DNA from 4 places in the Leclercia pneumoniae genome. Region 4 is predicted to be linked to each of the others. Evidence: predicted binding sites of a transcription regulator. Region 4 holds the regulator's gene; each other region holds the start of a gene.
The links. The regulator LexA, encoded in region 4, represses DNA repair genes until DNA is damaged. The targets are predictions, from matches to a motif close to TNCTGTATGTACATACAGNA.

Region 1: the regulator LexA is predicted to act here: its motif matches at 2,712-2,731, upstream of dinB (DNA polymerase IV).
Region 2: the regulator LexA is predicted to act here: its motif matches at 2,536-2,555, upstream of JZ655_RS10645 (YebG family protein).
Region 3: the regulator LexA is predicted to act here: its motif matches at 2,305-2,324, upstream of JZ655_RS11715 (DinI-like family protein).

The regions. Positions count from the first base shown of each region.
Region 1 is NZ_CP071383.1:862,000-866,211, forward strand. It holds gene nqrE (NADH:ubiquinone reductase (Na(+)-transporting) subunit E) at 1-257, shown strand, start outside; gene nqrF (NADH:ubiquinone reductase (Na(+)-transporting) subunit F) at 269-1,492, shown strand; gene nqrM ((Na+)-NQR maturation NqrM) at 1,494-1,706, shown strand; gene JZ655_RS04020 (glycerophosphodiester phosphodiesterase family protein) at 1,741-2,586, opposite strand; gene dinB (DNA polymerase IV) at 2,744-3,802, shown strand; gene pepD (cytosol nonspecific dipeptidase) at 3,844-4,212, opposite strand, start outside.
Region 2 is NZ_CP071383.1:2,211,992-2,216,203, forward strand. It holds gene JZ655_RS10635 (aminotransferase-like domain-containing protein) at 1-638, shown strand, start outside; gene JZ655_RS10640 (alpha/beta fold hydrolase) at 705-1,541, opposite strand; gene JZ655_RS10645 (YebG family protein) at 2,198-2,524, opposite strand; gene JZ655_RS10650 (nuclear transport factor 2 family protein) at 2,628-2,987, opposite strand; gene JZ655_RS10655 (siderophore-interacting protein) at 3,051-3,944, opposite strand; gene JZ655_RS10660 (cupin domain-containing protein) at 4,102-4,212, shown strand, end outside.
Region 3 is NZ_CP071383.1:2,424,152-2,428,363, forward strand. It holds gene JZ655_RS11690 (hypothetical protein) at 1-56, opposite strand, end outside; gene JZ655_RS11695 (DUF968 domain-containing protein) at 69-1,076, opposite strand; gene JZ655_RS11700 (RusA family crossover junction endodeoxyribonuclease) at 1,076-1,432, opposite strand; gene JZ655_RS11705 (hypothetical protein) at 1,429-1,635, opposite strand; gene JZ655_RS11710 (hypothetical protein) at 1,766-2,011, opposite strand; gene JZ655_RS11715 (DinI-like family protein) at 2,052-2,285, opposite strand; partial or broken gene JZ655_RS21400 (pentapeptide repeat-containing protein) at 2,813-2,947, shown strand; gene wcaA (colanic acid biosynthesis glycosyltransferase WcaA) at 3,029-3,913, shown strand; partial or broken gene JZ655_RS21405 (DNA cytosine methyltransferase) at 4,003-4,212, opposite strand, start outside.
Region 4 is NZ_CP071383.1:267,876-272,087, forward strand. It holds gene plsB (glycerol-3-phosphate 1-O-acyltransferase PlsB) at 1-768, opposite strand, end outside; gene JZ655_RS01235 (diacylglycerol kinase) at 923-1,291, shown strand; gene lexA (transcriptional repressor LexA) at 1,401-2,009, shown strand; gene dinF (MATE family efflux transporter DinF) at 2,070-3,389, shown strand; gene JZ655_RS01250 (CsbD family protein) at 3,532-3,741, shown strand; gene zur (zinc uptake transcriptional repressor Zur) at 3,805-4,212, opposite strand, start outside.

The sequences.
Region 1 (4,212 bases), 590 kb from region 4:
CGTTGATTGCGGTGAACTGCGCCATCTTTGGCGGGGTGTCATTTATGGTTCAGCGTGATTACAACTTCACCGAGTCGGTCGTGTACGGATTTGGCTCGGGTATTGGCTGGATGCTGGCGATTGTCACCATGGCAGGGATCCGCGAAAAAATGAAATACGCTAACGTGCCGGCCGGTCTGCGCGGCTTAGGGATCACCTTTATCACCACCGGTTTAATGGCGCTGGGCTTTATGTCCTTCTCCGGTGTGCAGCTATAAGGGCTTAATAAATGGAAATTATTCTTGGCGTCGTGATGTTTACGCTCATCGTTCTGATGCTGTCCGGGTTGATTCTGGTGGCGCGTGCGAAGCTGGTTAATGCCGGTGATGTCACGATCGATATTAACGATGAAGCGGACAAACAGATTCGCACCGCGGCGGGTGATAAGCTGCTCAATACGCTCTCCGGCAACGGCATTTTCGTCTCCTCCGCCTGCGGCGGCGGCGGCTCCTGCGGACAGTGCCGGGTTGTCGTGAAAGAGGGGGGCGGTGACATCCTCCCCACCGAGCTTGCGCATATCAGTAAGCGCGAGGCGAAAGAGGGATGTCGTCTGGCCTGCCAGGTGGCGGTGCGCCAGAACATGAAAATCGAACTGCCTGAAGAGATTTTCGGCGTTAAGAAGTGGCAGTGTGAAGTGATCTCCAACGATAACAAAGCCACCTTTATCAAGGAGTTGAAGCTGCGGGTACCGGAAGGCGAAGATGTTCCCTTCCGTGCAGGGGGTTATATTCAAATCGAATGTCCCGAACACACCGTGGCTTACGCCGATTTTGATGTGCCTGACGAGTACCGTGCGGACTGGGATAAATTTAATCTTTTCCGCTTCGTCTCTGACGTCAAAGAGCCCACGCTGCGGGCGTACTCCATGGCCAACTATCCGGACGAGAAGGGCATCATCATGCTCAATGTGCGTATCGCCACGCCGCCCCCGGGCGTGCCTGATGCGCCGCCGGGAATTATGTCCTCCTATATCTGGTCGCTGAAAGCGGGCGATAAGGTCACGATTTCCGGGCCGTTTGGCGAGTTCTTTGCCAAAGAGAGCGAGGCCGAAATGGTCTTTATCGGCGGCGGTGCTGGCATGGCGCCGATGCGCTCACATATCTTCGATCAGCTAAAGCGTCTTGGCAGTAAGCGTAAAATCAGCTTCTGGTACGGTGCCCGTTCGCGGCGTGAGATGTTCTACGATGACGAGTTTGAACAGCTGGCGCGAGAAAATCCTAACTTCAGCTTCCACGTTGCGCTCTCCGATCCGCAGCCGGAAGATAACTGGACGGGCTATACCGGCTTCATTCACAACGTGCTGTATGAGAACTACCTCAAGAACCATGCCGCGCCGGAAGACTGCGAGTTCTACATGTGCGGTCCACCGGTGATGAACGCGGCGGTTATCAGGATGCTGAAAGATCTTGGCGTGGAGGATGAGAACATCATGCTGGACGACTTCGGAGGCTGATATGTTTGTTTTTATCGCCACCTTTGCGGTATTTGTGCTGGTTATCTTTGCCATGTCGCTCGGCTGGATCATCAAGCGTAAAAGCCTGCAGGGCAGCTGCGGTGGGATCTCCTCCCTGGGCATGGAGAAAGTGTGCGACTGCCCGGAACCGTGCGATGCGCGGAAAAAACGGATGGAACGTGATGCCCGGCGTCAGCAGGGCAGAATACTCTAAAATCATCAGGCCGCGCTCGCGGCCTGATTAACGATTAATGCCACTGGCTGGCCTGCGCAGGGGAATCGACCACGACACCGTCGGCACCCAGCATTTTTGCAGTCTGGAAATCTTTGCTGGCGTTGATGCCCAGTAAAATAATGTGCGCATTCCCCTGCGAACGGAAACAGGTCATCGCCTCTTTGTCCCACGTCAGCGTCGCCGGCGAAATGCCTTCGCCAAGCGTGAATTTTTCGACTATCTCAACCTTACGGTTAAGCTCCAGGCCATACCAGTATTCATCCATGGTTTTGGCTGGGGCATCGCACAGATGATTCAGCGAAATGTTTGCCAGACGAGTCCGGGTTTCACTGCGGGTCACAAAACGCGGTACCGTAGGCGGCAATGCGTCCAGGTAACGATCTTCCGTGGAGTAAACGCGAACCCGCTGTAAGCTGTTCGTCTCTTGCAGGGTGGCCGTCAACTGTTTCGCCATCTCCTCCGGCGCCGCATCCGGCGATTTAATATCAATAAAGAACCGGGTCTCTGGCCACTGTTCCAGTACGGCTTTTAGCGTCGGGATGGTGGCATCGGCAATCGTCTCTTTCCATTTGGTACCGGCATTAAAGGTCGTAAGCTCGGCAGCAGTGTAGGCAGAAACTTTTCCCTTCATTGACGTTAACGCCTGCAGGTCGCTGGGACGATAAAGCACCGGCACGCCGTCACGGCTAAGCTGTACGGTTATCCAGATGGCCTGAGCCTGATTTTGCAGCGCCAGCTTAATGGCCGGCAGGGTATTTTCTGGCGCGTCGCCCGTGCCGCCACGATGCGCAATGATTTCTGGGCTGGCCCAGAGCGAGGTGCTGAGAAACAGCAGCGAGGCGGCAATCCGTTTGTTCATGAAACGATCTCCAGAGATTTTTTAAAATAATGAATTATAAGGTTTTTATAGGGTTCTCTTTTTAACATAGCCGTATGACGGTAATGAGACGCTAAAACGGCTGTCGCATTAAATGTTGTTTGTTATACTGTATGCAATTACAGGTATGGTGAATGGAATGCGCAAAATCATTCATGTCGATATGGACTGCTTTTTTGCTGCGGTAGAGATGCGGGACAATCCGGCGCTGCGGGATATTCCCATTGCTATCGGCGGCAGCCGCGTAAAGCGGGGCGTCATCAGCACGGCAAACTACCCGGCGCGCAAATTTGGCGTGCGCAGCGCCATGCCTACGGCGATGGCCCTGAAGCTTTGCCCCCACTTAACCCTGTTGCCCGGGCGCTTTGAGGCCTACAAAGAAGCGTCGCTGCATATTCGCGATATCTTCTCCCGCTACACCTCTCTCATTGAGCCCCTGTCGCTTGACGAAGCCTATCTCGACGTTACGGAAAGCCTGCATTGCCACGGCTCGGCAACGTTGATGGCGCAGGAGATTCGCCAAACCATCTCCAACGAACTCAACCTCACCGCCTCGGCGGGGGTGGCGCCGGTAAAATTCCTGGCCAAGATCGCGTCCGATCTTAATAAGCCCAACGGTCAGTATGTGATCACGCCCGATGACGTCCCGGCGTTCTTAAAAACCCTGCCGCTCAGTAAAATCCCCGGGGTGGGCAAAGTCTCTGCGGCAAAGCTGGAGAGCATGGGGCTTCGCACCTGCGAAGATGTGCAAAATAGCGATCTTGCTATGCTCCTTAAGCGGTTCGGTAAATTTGGCCGGGTGTTGTGGGAGCGAAGCCAGGGGATTGACGATCGCGACGTCAACAGCGAGCGGCTGCGAAAATCGGTTGGTGTGGAGCGCACCCTGAGTGATGACATTCATGACTGGGCGGAGTGTGAAAAAATCATTACCGAACAGCTCTATCCCGAGCTAGAGCGGCGACTGGCGAAAGTGAAGCCAGACCTGTTGATTGCCCGTCAGGGGGTCAAACTTAAATTTAATGATTTTCAGCAGACGACCCAGGAGCACGTCTGGCCGCGTCTCAACAAAGACGACCTTGTCGCCACTGCAAAGAAAACCTGGGCAGAGCGTCGGGCAGGGCGGGGCGTACGGCTGGTGGGGTTACACGTCACGCTATTGGATCCGCAATTAGAGCGGCAGCTGTTGCTGGGGTTATAAAAAAGCCCGGCGGAGCCGGGCTGGATGGCGAGCAGAAATGCTTACTTCGCCGGGATGGCTTTCAGCAGTTCTGTCAGCAGGGTCCAGTAGTGGCCCACGCTTTCGATATGAACTTGCTCGTCTGGCGAGTGCGGACCCGTAATGGTTGGGCCGATAGACACCATGTCCATATCCGGGTACGGTTTTTTAAACAGACCGCACTCCAGACCGGCGTGAATCACCTGAATGTTCGGGGTGCTGTTGAACAGACGCTGGTAGGTTTCACGAACCAGAGCCATTACCGGCGAGCTTGCGTCCGGCTGCCAGCCTGGATAGCTGCCTTTTGCGGATGTTTTCGCTCCGGCCAGGGCACCCAGTGATTCCAGCATACTCACAACGTACTCTTTACCGCTGTCGATAAGTGAACGGAT
Region 2 (4,212 bases), 1.9 Mb from region 4:
ATCGCCGTAAACAGCTGGTGGCGCTGTCTAAACGCTATGATTTTGTGATTATTGAAGACGATCCCTACTGCGAGATTAACTTTACCGATAACACTTTCAAGCCTCTGAAAGCCTGGGCTGAAGAGATGGATAACAGCGATAACGTCATCTATACCTCTACCTTCTCAAAAATCCTCGCGCCAGGCGCACGGGTGGGTTGGCTGGTGGTGCCGGCCTGGATTAAACGGCAGGTGGTGAACCTGAAACAGGCGACGGATCTGCATACCAGTACCTTGTCCCAATCCCTCACTTATCATTATCTGGAAAGTGGTCGACTGCCAGGGCAAATTGCGCTGATCCGCAAAGCCTATAAGCATAAATGCGAGACGCTGTGCCAGCTGGTTGAACGCGAGCTGGGCGATCATCTGACCTTCCATAAACCCATGGGCGGGATGTTCTTGTGGGCGAAATTCAAATACGAGATGAATACCACGGAATGGCTGAAAACGACCCTCAACAACGGCGTGGTGTACGTGCCGGGCGAGTTCTTCTACTGCAATGAACCGGACCACAGTACCTTACGCATGTCTTATGTCAGCGTGACCGATGAAAACCTGCAGGAAGCAGTGCGTCGCCTGAAAGCCTCGCTGCCGGGTTGAGTTACCCATGAAATATGCCGCATACGCCTTAGCGCATGCGGCATTGCTCATTAAAGGGCAGGGCGATCAGCCCCGTATAAAGGCGAGAAGATCCTGATTGATGCTCTCCGCATGAGTGGTGTGCATACCGTGCGGATAGCCAGGATAGACTTTCAGCGTGCTGTCAGAGACGAGTTTCTCCTGAAGCAGACTGGCGTTTTTATAGGGGACCACCTGATCGTCATCACCCTGAAGAATGAGAGTGGGTACCGTTATCGCCTTCAGATCTTCGGTCTGATCGGTTTCTGAAAACGCTTTAATGCCTTCATAGTGCGCTTTTGCGCTGCCCATCATTCCCTGACGCCACCAGTTCTGAATGGTGCCCTGCGAGATGTCGGCGCCGTCGCGGTTGAATCCGTAGAACGGACCCGAGGCGACATCCAGGTAAAACTGCGCCCGGTTAGCTGCCAGCCCTTGCCGGAAACCATCGAAGACCTCCAGCGGCGTACCGCCCGGATTATCTGGCGTTTGCACCATAAGTGGCGGAACCGCACTGATCAGCACGGCCTTCGCGACGCGCCCCTCTGGCTGACCATATTGTGCGACATAGCGCGCCACCTGGCCGCCACCGGTGGAGTGGCCGACATGCACCACATTGTGCAGATCCAGATGTTCAACCACCGCCGAGACATCCGCTGCATAGTGATCCATATCATGCCCGTCGCTGACCTGGCTGGAACGCCCATGACCACGACGGTCGGACGCGATCACGCGAAAGCCTTCGGATAAAAAGAAGAGCATCTGATTATCCCAGTCATCGGCGCTGAGTGGCCAACCGTGATGGAAAAAGATGGGCTGTGCATCTTTAGGACCCCAGTCTTTGAAGAAGATACTGACATTATCTTTTGTCGTCACAAATGACATGATTGACCCCTCGCGGAATGAATAAAAGTCGGGATGAATGTTGCGCTGGTGAACAGGCAATCGGATGGCGATAACATGCCGTGTTGAAGTGTAGTGTAGCGAAGCAGCGCCTGCATTCCGGGGTGAGAAAGAGAAGGGGAATAATGTGGCAAATACGGTGCACTGTATATAAAAACAGTACTGCGTAAAAATTCGCTGATGGCTAAGTTTTCTTATTGGGGACGAACGAGCAAATGCGTGAAGAGGACGGGAATGAGGCCAGTTAATTGGGGAACAGAGGTCGGGGAATCTAAAGCTGAGTACGTAATTATCGCATTTAACATAATATACATTATGCGCACCAAATGATTATAAGCTTAATTCTACGGTGTTTGTGTTACTGATTGCTGTGGCCGGCTTTGGCACAAACATCTTATCTTTGACTCAGCTGCGTTGGTCTGTTGCACGGGACTCTATGATTGTTGCTACAACCGCCTCTTAGCGACGTTTTCCTTCTCATCACCGGCATTATCTTTTTGACGTATCCAGGCCGACGTTCAAACCGTTTCGGCAACGCTCTACTCAATCACTCAGTCTCAGCGCCACACAGACATAAAAAAAGCCGCAAGCGGTTTCCCACTTACGGCGTCGTTATTAGCGATGACATACTCTGGCGATCAGGCTGCTTTCACTGCCCTGATTTTCTTACTGCCGGCCACATCAGACTCTGCGGTCTCATCTGGCGTTGCGCTTGCGGCATCATTTGATTCAGGGAGCTTACTGGTACGCAGAATATGCTGCACGGCCTCTTTCTGCTCGGCGAGATACAGACCCAGATTTTCAGCCTGTGTTTCATCCATCTGCATATCGCTTTGCAGCAGCCAGTCGGTGAACGCATCTGCCATATCAAGCAGTTTGTCGTAAGCGTCCGCCTCTTTCTTACTGGCAAATGTCATTTTCTCTTCACCTTTTCTTACGACTACAAATTTTGTTTCAACAGCCATTTCATGCCTCCTACTGTATTTATATACAGTATAACAGTTCCGGAATGGTGTTGCAGCCGGAATGTTGTTTATTTGTACTCCCCAGGCCAACCCCGCTGGCGCGCTATGCGCCATCAGCTTCTGGTGTCCCCTGGTGAAACCTTAGCTGCCATTGCCCATCATCACCGCATATCCAGCATGACGTGCGAAGAGCGCGTCTGCTGCCATCGGGGCTGAAGGTTCGGTAATGCAACAGAGCGACATTCTCTTTTAAGGAGATCAGCTGGAAATCGCTACTCTGAATCAGCGTGGTGGCGTCTTCATGCGTCAGCGCTTCAATGGTTTCTGTACGGCTAACCCATACACCGGAACGTGTAATCTCCCTGAACTCATGATGAAGGATCTTTTCCAGCCATTCGTCATCCTTTCGCCGGACGTTATGAAGTGAACATTCAAGCTCTGTTAATTGTTCAAGAAGTGTCACTGCGGCCTACCTCGCAGACGGATTAATTCCTGGGCCTATTCAACCACATACCAGGCTGCACTGCTACGCACCGCGGCCACGCGCCCAGTAAGCCAAAAAGCTGATCGTCTCTTTCGACACGTTGCGTTCACCAATAAGGTAACGTCGCAGATGTTTAACCGTCGTGGATTCTGCTGCTACCCAACCGTGGAAGCGGTTATCACTTTCGGCGCGATCCCACAGTAACTCGCCCTCTTCTTCTTCTTGTACTTCCTGACAGCGGGTCAGCGCATAGTCAGGCAACATCACATGCTGTTTTACCGCCTGGAGTAGCGCCTCGCCGTAGCTGGCACCGGTCAGTTCACGCGCTAACCAGTGCACTTCTGCAAAAGGCCAGGCGCTGAGATCGCTACAATCGCCCTGCTTCGGCACTTCAATAAATAGCTGAATCTGAGGCGGCGTATCGCGATGGGCCAACTGCTCCAGAATACCCTTCACTGCGGGCAACGCCGTTTCGTCCGCAATAATCAGTCCCCGTTCGGCCTCTGGATGGGGATTCCACTCATACCCACCGCTATCTTCTGGATAATCACGGTTTGGCGCCACCATCTGCAGCGCATCGCCCGGCTGTGCGCCCATCGCCCAGGCAGATGCCGGGCCATCAGTCCCGTGCATGACGAACTCTACCTCCGCTTCCCCGGCCTCAACATCGACGCGACGCAGTGTATAAGTGCGCAGTACAGGACGACGATCTTCAGGCAGTGCCTTCGTCTGTTCCCACCAGGAACCGTCGGACGTTAACGCCGCCGGGGTGCCATTCAGCGACGGGAAAAGCAGCTTAATACGTTGATCCGGCGCATCGATTTTCATATGACGCACCTCGTCACCCCTAAACACGCAGCGCAGCATCGAGGGGGAAAGCCTCTCTTTCCGCGCCAGCACAACGTTGAATAAGCGATAACTTTGCACAGCCGACATAACACCGCCTTACAGCCATAACGAACAGTTAGAGAGACCGATAGTAGCAAACGGAAATGATAATGAGAATGCTTATTACCACCCCGAAACGGGTGAGGAAATTCAGGATCGAAAGACTATCCTTTAGGAAGGCATGACTAAAAAAAGGCGTTCCTCTATGACGGATAAAGCTCAGAAGCTCGATGCTGGCGCATGGTTATCCCTGCCAGATCTTAAAAACGGCAATTTCGACGGTACGGTGTTTGGTACTCAGGTTTCTGTCCTGCGC
Region 3 (4,212 bases), 2.2 Mb from region 4:
GCAGTTGCTGCTTGCCCAAGAGCTTCTAGGTGATTGCGGCGTTGACGTGGTGTCATTTGTAATTCTCCTTACGCCAGAACGCCGAGCGCATAAGCCCGGTCCAGCAAATTGATAATCAGTACTGGTTGCGCGCCGTACTTGCGCTCAAATTCAACCGGGTCGTTATGCAGTTCGGTGTGATGGATACGGCAGAGCGGGATCACAAAAATGTCGTGCGCTTTCGTTGCCATACCACCCTGCCCCCAGCCGATTAAGTGATGGGGGTCATCAGCCTGCTGACCACAACAGGCGCAAGATTGGGTTTTAACCCAGGCAAGATAATTGCTGTTCTCCCAGCGGATGCGCTTGGGGCGCTTCATGAAGGTCAACGGCGATTCAGGTTCAACAACAGTGACAACTACGGGTTGAGGAATAGGCATTTCAGCCACTTTGTCAGCGATAATGCTGGTGGCCGGCACACTCGGGACGATGTCACTTTCCCGATTACTCATCTTCTCCTGAGGTAATCGAAGGACCTTACGTGCGAAGGACTCTGGCAGCTCTCCGAAAACGCCCTTAATGACAGCCCACCAGCACAACTCAGACAGGGAGAGCTGGCGAGTCTTGTCCAGCAGAAGCGTGGAGCGGATGGTGTCCAGAATCCAGTCGATGAGGTTTTGACGAGCCAGCTCTGCCAGCGCTTCTGTATACTGCCCTCTCAATAAGTTGTCACAGTAGCCGCACAACCGAAGCGCGCCTGGGTCGTGTCGCATGACGGTCATTTCGTGATAGTGATAATCGCTATGTTCGTTCTGGCAATGCCCAGAGCTACTCCTGAGTAACCAGTTCTCAAGACTTGGCAGCCCACCAGCTGCGTAAATCACTTTCTCCGAATGGAAGAATGGGATCAGATCCTGCTCGAAAGCCAACGGCTGCAGAGCATCGGGAACTCGGCCAGCTGGGTAGCTTTTCATGCTTTCAGGCTGGCGTTCCACCAGAACCCTGCCACCGCTGAAAAGGCTCATTAGTTCACTGCCCGGCTTAAGCAGAACCACACCAAGTTCCCGGGCTATAACTGGCTTTAATAACGCTCGCATCAGTTAATCTCCCGAATAATGATTTGCCCTACTTCTCCCCAAAGTTTCGTTACGCGTGAATCCCAGATATGGGCATCATCCTCGAATAGTGCATCCAGCAACGCCTTTTCCAGATTGTCCTTATCGGGCTTGCTCTGGTGAGGCTTGCCGTTCATTTCAGCGCGTTTCTTCTTGCTCCAGCTCTTGGGCATGGGGAGGATGAACGTAACGTGGGAGTTTGCCTCTGGCAGCTTAACTCCAAGCAAACGGACGTGATCGCAGAATGCCCGGTACCGAAGCACTTCTGGTCGTTTCTTCCACTTGTCTGCGCGGGTCATGCGTGGCTTGCCCATCGGCACTACGTTATAGATTTTCATGAGTGACCCCACGCACGGGAACGCATGCTTTGTACTGTTTTTGGGTTGGACTTTTGCTGGGGCAGCTCTGCGCTTACGGTCCAGTATCGCGGATCCATGTCGAGGGTTTTCTCTACGCGAACGCCTTTTTCGCGATAGCGCTTAACCAGCTCCTCTGCTTCGTCTGTAGTCAGATTGGTGTGGGTGAACCAGCTCTTTTTCACGCCTGCTCCCGTAAAGCTGCAGACAATAAAAAAACGCTGTCCCCGGATGGGGTCAGTGGTAAGGTTTTATTGATTGGTTTTTGCGCCATGGTATCTCTCCAGTGGCGCAGCAGGTATAGGTTGTTCAGGCCTATGAGGGGAGTGTATCAGAGTTTAGAGAAACGCGAATACCCGCCTTCTCCAGCATCTGTGTAAAGAGTGTTGGTGTGCCTACTATCTCATCTCGCTGGAGCGGCATGAAGGATACTTCATCGCCACGCCTGTACATCAGCGCTCGCTCACATTCTGGAAATGATTGCAGTCGTGCAACGATAACCCCATCGTGACACCTAATGACCGCATATCCCTTTTTTGGTAATTCTTCTTTTTGTTTCACCAGTCCCCCCTTCAGCCTGGAAAAGTCATTGAATGCTGTATTAATAAAACCAGTCGTCAGCGCTTTCCCAGGTCTGCTGGAGGATTTCTTCAACTTTCGTTTTAACGTCTTTCTCACCACCAGAAACACTCAACCCATCCATACCTGCGCGCCGAATAGTCACCGAGCAATCTTCAAACTCATTCTGTAATCGTTTAGATAGTTCTGTTTGAAGCGCCGGGAGCGCGCCATCTGGAAGTTTTTTAGTCCGATCAATGGTTAAATCAACTTTCATTTTTCCCTCCTCGCTGAAAAACTGTATATTTATACAGTTACTTTATAAACCTCTCATTTCTGGTTTGCAATAATTTCGGGGCATCAAATGCGGTTTGTATTGATGAAGATAAGGACGCATCGACCATGTTTTGTTAGAAACCCCAGGAGATCCTTGCACACAACGTACGCCTCGCTCCATGTTTGGTTACTTATCGATCAGGCTGTTTCGGAAGCATTGTCTTCTCGAGTGGTCAAGGCCAAGAGGTTACATAAAATTTAACCTTAAGTTGCTTTATTGTTAAGGCAACATGATCGTCTTTTTTTGTAAGTTCCATGGCATATATCCTAAAAATTATTGGCATGATTGCTGAACAGCAACAGCAGTGTTTAACTGTGCAGAATGTTTGTTATATGCGCTTACATAAAGCAAAAAATTTAAACATGAACAGCAAAAAAGTGGCACAGAGAAAATTGCTCAAACATCACAATAAATCTTTAAAAAATCCAGACTATTATTCAGATCTAGCAGGCGCTGACTTGCGTTTTATGGACCTCCGGAGGCTAAATTTGAAAAATATCAACTTATCCGGAAGTGACCTTTCTTTCAGTGATCTACGTGGGGTTAATTTCTCATTTGCCAATCTTAACGGGGCTAATATGAGTCACTGCAATACAGAGGGGGCTATCTTCGATCATGCGGTTTGCGCTGGCGTTGACTTCTCTGGAAGTAATATCAAAGCCGCAAGTTTTACTGGTGCATTGATGGATAATGATTACGTGCCGGAGGCTACGTTGACCGCTACACCTCTTATCACTGTTTACATGCCGACATGGAATCGTGAAGCGCTGACAATACGGGCTATAAATTCTGTAATTAGGCAAGATTATATTCATTGGGAACTTATCATTATTGATGATTTTTCCTCTTCTTTTGAGAAGCTGCAGGCATTTGTTGCTGAACTTAAAGATCCACGTATAACCTATATTCGTAACGAATTTAATTCGGGTGCCTGCGCTGTCCGAAATCAGGCCATAAAAATGGCCAAAGGCTATTTGATTACAGGCTTGGATGATGATGACGAATGGCTACCTACCCGTCTTTCGTCGTTTGTTGCCTATCAGTACAAGCTTGAGACTCACGCATTTTTGTATGCAAATGATTACCTATGTGAAAGCAATAGTTACCAAAATTTAAGCGAATTGAAAGATTATCCTAAACCCGCATACAAAAAGAGCCTGTTTGATAAAAGAAATATAATTGGCAATCAGATCCTGACATTAACCGACAGACTGCGTAAAACATTGTTTGATGAGAATTTAAGCGCAGCGCAGGATTATGATGCTTTTTATCGATTGGCTGAAACATATGGCGACCCATTCAAACTGGATGACATTACTCAAGTGCTTTATGTAAATCATGGAGAAGTTCGAATTACATGCTCAGGGAGAAAGTTCGCAGGTTATCTGGATTTCTATCGAAAGCATAAATCTAAATTAGATGCTTCCAGTAGAAAATATCAACTCTTTACCCTGTACTATATCCGTAATAAAAGCATGAGTTCGCGAACGCTGATGAAATTGATGACACTTCGCAATATTAAAAGATATCTGATGATGTATTCCAGTTTTAGAAACAGAAAGTTCTAACTGCCTGATAAAAATATCGTTTCCTCCCCCGTTTCAAACGGACAAAGCGCTAAAATGTAGCCGCGACTTCGCGGCTACATTTTAGTCAATTATGTCGCATTCTTAATGATGCGCATTTCTGGCATGTTGTCCTTACCCGTGCTTCAGCAAACGGCCCTAGTACTGAATTGCCACACCGGGCAACTTGCTTATCCTTCGCATACTTCATACCACGATAGTCCCGGTCGATGATCTACCACTCCGGGAAACCTCGGGCGTGGCACAGCTCTGCAGCATGCGCATACTGATATCCACAATAC
Region 4 (4,212 bases):
GGCGATCTCTTCCATTAGCGCAATGGCGTTTTGCTGCGCTTTTTCGTGGGAGATTTTTTTGCTGCGCGCTTCGTCTTCAACCGCACGGGCAATCGCTTTGGATGCCAGCAGTTTGTTGAAGAGATCCTGACGGGCAGGCAGACGTGGCCCTACAGCAGCCAGACGCTGGCGGGCAAAGTGCATACGCGCCACGCGCGCCAGCTTCTGCGCGATAATCTTATCGGTGCCGTGCTCATCCGCCATCCGGCGCAGAGAGACGGACGGCGAGAAGCGCACAAAGCTGTCGCGACCAAGCCAGGTCACGGCGAAGAACTTCTGCACGCCGTTCAGCATACGCAGCGGCGGGTTCTCTTCTCCTTTTTCGCGCCCCGGGCGACGGCCAAACATGACCGAGACCGGCACCATCTGCACATCCAGATTCGGGTTGCTGCGGTGCAGATCGAGGTAGTCGTGGAACAGCTTGATGGACTCTTCTTTCGGCGTGTAATAGGTGAACACGCGCGGCCCGCCGTGGATAAAGACATAGCGCGGCAGCAGGGTGCCGTCGATCTCCAGCGGCTCCAGCGGGTCAGGTAAATCATGCGCCAGGCACTGGGCGCGCAGCGTCAGCAAGTCGGCCTTAGAGTTATAAGGCAAAACGTACATAATAGGGCGCGAGGTATCGAGCCCTAATTCCGGCGCAGGATTTGCCGGGATAGACTTGCTTTTTACCAGGACGCTTAATGGTAAATTAAGTAATTTGTAGTAAATTCTTGGCCAGCCAGACATAAACGATGTAAAGCCTCTGGTTAAAAATGCAATTGCGGCGCAAGGATAACAGAATGCGCACAAAATTTCTGTTGTTACCCGTCATACTTCAGGCGGTATGGCAACGCTCTATAGCTATAGTTACTGACGCTATTTTTCAATAAAGGTTCTTTTGATGGCCAATAATACCACTGGGTTAACCCGTATCATTAAAGCTGCTGGTTATTCATGGAAAGGGATCCGCGCAGCCTGGATCAACGAGGCGGCCTTCCGCCAGGAGAGCGTTGCCGTGATTGCGGCAATCATTATTGCCTGCTGGCTGGATGTCGATCCTATTACCCGCGTGCTGCTGATTGGCTCGGTGATGTTGGTGATGATAGTCGAAATTTTAAACAGTGCGATTGAAGCGGTAGTGGATCGTATCGGGTCTGATTATCACGAACTTTCCGGGCGGGCCAAAGACATGGGCTCGGCGGCGGTATTGTTAAGTATCTTTGTCGCGCTCTTTACCTGGCTCTCACTGCTGTGGGGACATTTTCGATAAGCCTCGACAAAACGAATAAGTCTCTGGTTTTTTGTGCGGTTTATGGTTCCAAAATCGCCTTTGACTGTATATACTCACAGCATAACTGTATATACACCCAGGGGGCGGAATGAAAGCGTTAACGACCAGGCAGCAAGAGGTGTTTGATCTCATTCGGGATCATATCGGCCAGACGGGGATGCCACCCACGCGTGCGGAAATCGCGCAGCGTCTGGGATTCCGTTCTCCGAACGCCGCTGAAGAGCATCTCAAAGCCCTGGCACGTAAGGGCGTTCTGGAGATCGTCTCCGGCGCGTCTCGCGGCATTCGTTTGCTGGTTGAAGAAGAAGAGGGCCTGCCGCTGGTAGGCCGCGTAGCAGCGGGTGAGCCGCTGCTGGCGCAGCAGCACATTGAAGGTCACTATCAGGTTGATCCCGGTATGTTTAAGCCGAGTGCAGACTTTTTACTGCGCGTTAGCGGCATGTCCATGAAGGATATCGGCATTATCGACGGCGATCTGCTGGCAGTGCATAAAACGCAGGATGTGCGCAACGGCCAGGTGGTCGTGGCGCGTATCGACGACGAAGTAACCGTGAAGCGCCTGAAGAAGCAGGGCAACATTGTTCAGCTTCTGCCGGAAAACAGCGAATTCTCCCCCATCGTTGTTGACCTGCGTGAAAACAACTTCTCCATTGAAGGCTTAGCGGTTGGCGTTATCCGCAACGGCGACTGGCTGTAATCTCTTCCCGACAGGCTACGACTGTGTCGTAGCCTGTTCTCTTTCTCTCTGGTTATTCACATGTCTCTGCTGACTACCGCCGATAAGGCGTTATGGCGTCTTGCGCTGCCGATGATCTTCTCCAATATCAGCGTGCCGCTGCTGGGGCTGGTCGATACGGCGGTGATAGGTCATCTGGATTCCCCTGTCTATCTTGGCGGCGTGGCCATCGGCGCGACGGCGACCAGTTTCCTCTTTATGCTGCTGCTCTTCCTGCGCATGAGCACTACCGGTTTAACTGCCCAGGCCTATGGCGCAAAAGATCCGTTGCGTCTGGCACGTGCGCTGGTGCAGCCGCTGCTGATGGCGTTGGGGGCCGGGCTGCTGATTGTGTTACTGCGAACCCCGCTTATCGATCTTGCCCTGCATATTGTGGGGGGGAGCGACGCGGTGCTGCTTCAGGCACGGCGTTTCCTGGAAATACGCTGGCTCAGCGCGCCGGCATCGCTGGCAAACCTGGTATTGCTCGGCTGGTTGCTGGGGGTGCAATATGCCCGCGCCCCGGTGATCCTGCTGGTAGTGGGTAACCTGATTAATATCGTACTCGACCTGTGGCTGGTGATGGGCCTGAAGATGAATGTGCAGGGCGCCGCGCTGGCCACGGCGGTGGCAGAGTACGCCACGTTATTGATTGGCTTGTGGATGGTCTGGCGAGTACTGGCCCTGCGCGGCATCTCACTGGCGATGTTGAAAGCGAGCTGGCGCGGTAATATCCGCAAACTCATGGCTCTGAACCGCGATATCATGTTGCGCTCGTTGCTGTTACAGCTCTGCTTTGGCGCACTAACCGTCTTTGGCGCCCGGCTGGGGCCCGAAATCGTCGCCGTCAACGCGGTTCTGATGACCCTGCTGACCTTTACTGCCTACGCGCTGGATGGCTTTGCCTATGCGGTGGAGGCGCACTCCGGCCAGGCGTATGGTGCCCGCGAAAGTGGCCAGCTACGCGAGGTATGGCGCGCCGCCTGTCGTCAGGCCGGGCTGGTTGCACTGGGGTTTGCTCTCATTTATGCCTTAATGGGCGATCGCATCATCGCCTTACTCACCTCGCTGCCCGAACTTCGCGAACTGGCGAATCATTACCTGGTCTGGCAGATAATATTACCGGTGGTGGGGGTGTGGTGTTACCTGCTGGATGGCATGTTTATTGGCGCCACGCGGGGCGCTGAAATGCGCAACAGTATGGCGATCGCCGCCGCCGGGTTTGGCCTCACGCTACTCACATTGCCCTGGCTGGGTAACCATGGTCTATGGCTGGCGCTGGCCGTGTTTCTGGCTCTGCGTGGCCTGTCGCAGGCGCTTATCTGGCGCCATCACTGGCGTAATAATACCTGGTTTATGTAGCGGTTTCGTTTGGCGTAACGGTAAAAGATTCTGAATAGTGCCTCGTTCGCCGAAGCCTTAACTATAATAATTATCAAGTCCAACAGGAAATGAACGTAACGGACGATACGAAGGCTAATCACCGAACGATGAGGATGCGATTATGAATAAAGACGAAGTCGGCGGTAACTGGAAACAGTTCAAAGGTAAAGCTAAAGAACAGTGGGGTAAGCTGACTGATGATGATATGACTATCATCGAAGGTAAGCGCGACCAGCTGGTGGGTAAAATTCAGGAACGTTATGGTTATCAGAAAGACCAGGCTGAATCGGAAGTGAAAGACTGGGAAACCCGTAACGATTACCGCTGGTAAGCCGGTAATACCCGTAGTACAAGGAAGTACACCCAGGGCGGCCTCAGGCCGCCCACGTTGTTTTTAGCGCGGCTTCTTCTTCAACTGAATGGAGTGATCGTGCTGACATTCACTTTGATGGCTACACGCCTCAACTTCAACGCAATCCACGCACAGGCCGTGCGCTTCAATCACATTGTGCCACAGAGCGAAGCCCATCTTTGCCGCGAGAGTGTGCATAATGTCTTCAATGCCTTCCGCACTCTCTTCCTTCACGCTACCGCAGCGATCGCAGATAAACATGGCTGATGTGTGGGTCGGCTGATCGAACAGATGGCAAAGCACGTAGCTGTTCGTCGACTCCACCTTGTGGACAAATCCCTGTTCTAGTAAAAAATCCAGCGCACGATAGACCGTTGGCGGCTTCGCCTGCGGTTCACTGGCACGCAGCAGATCCAGCAAATCATAGGCGCTGATGGCCCCTTGCTGCAG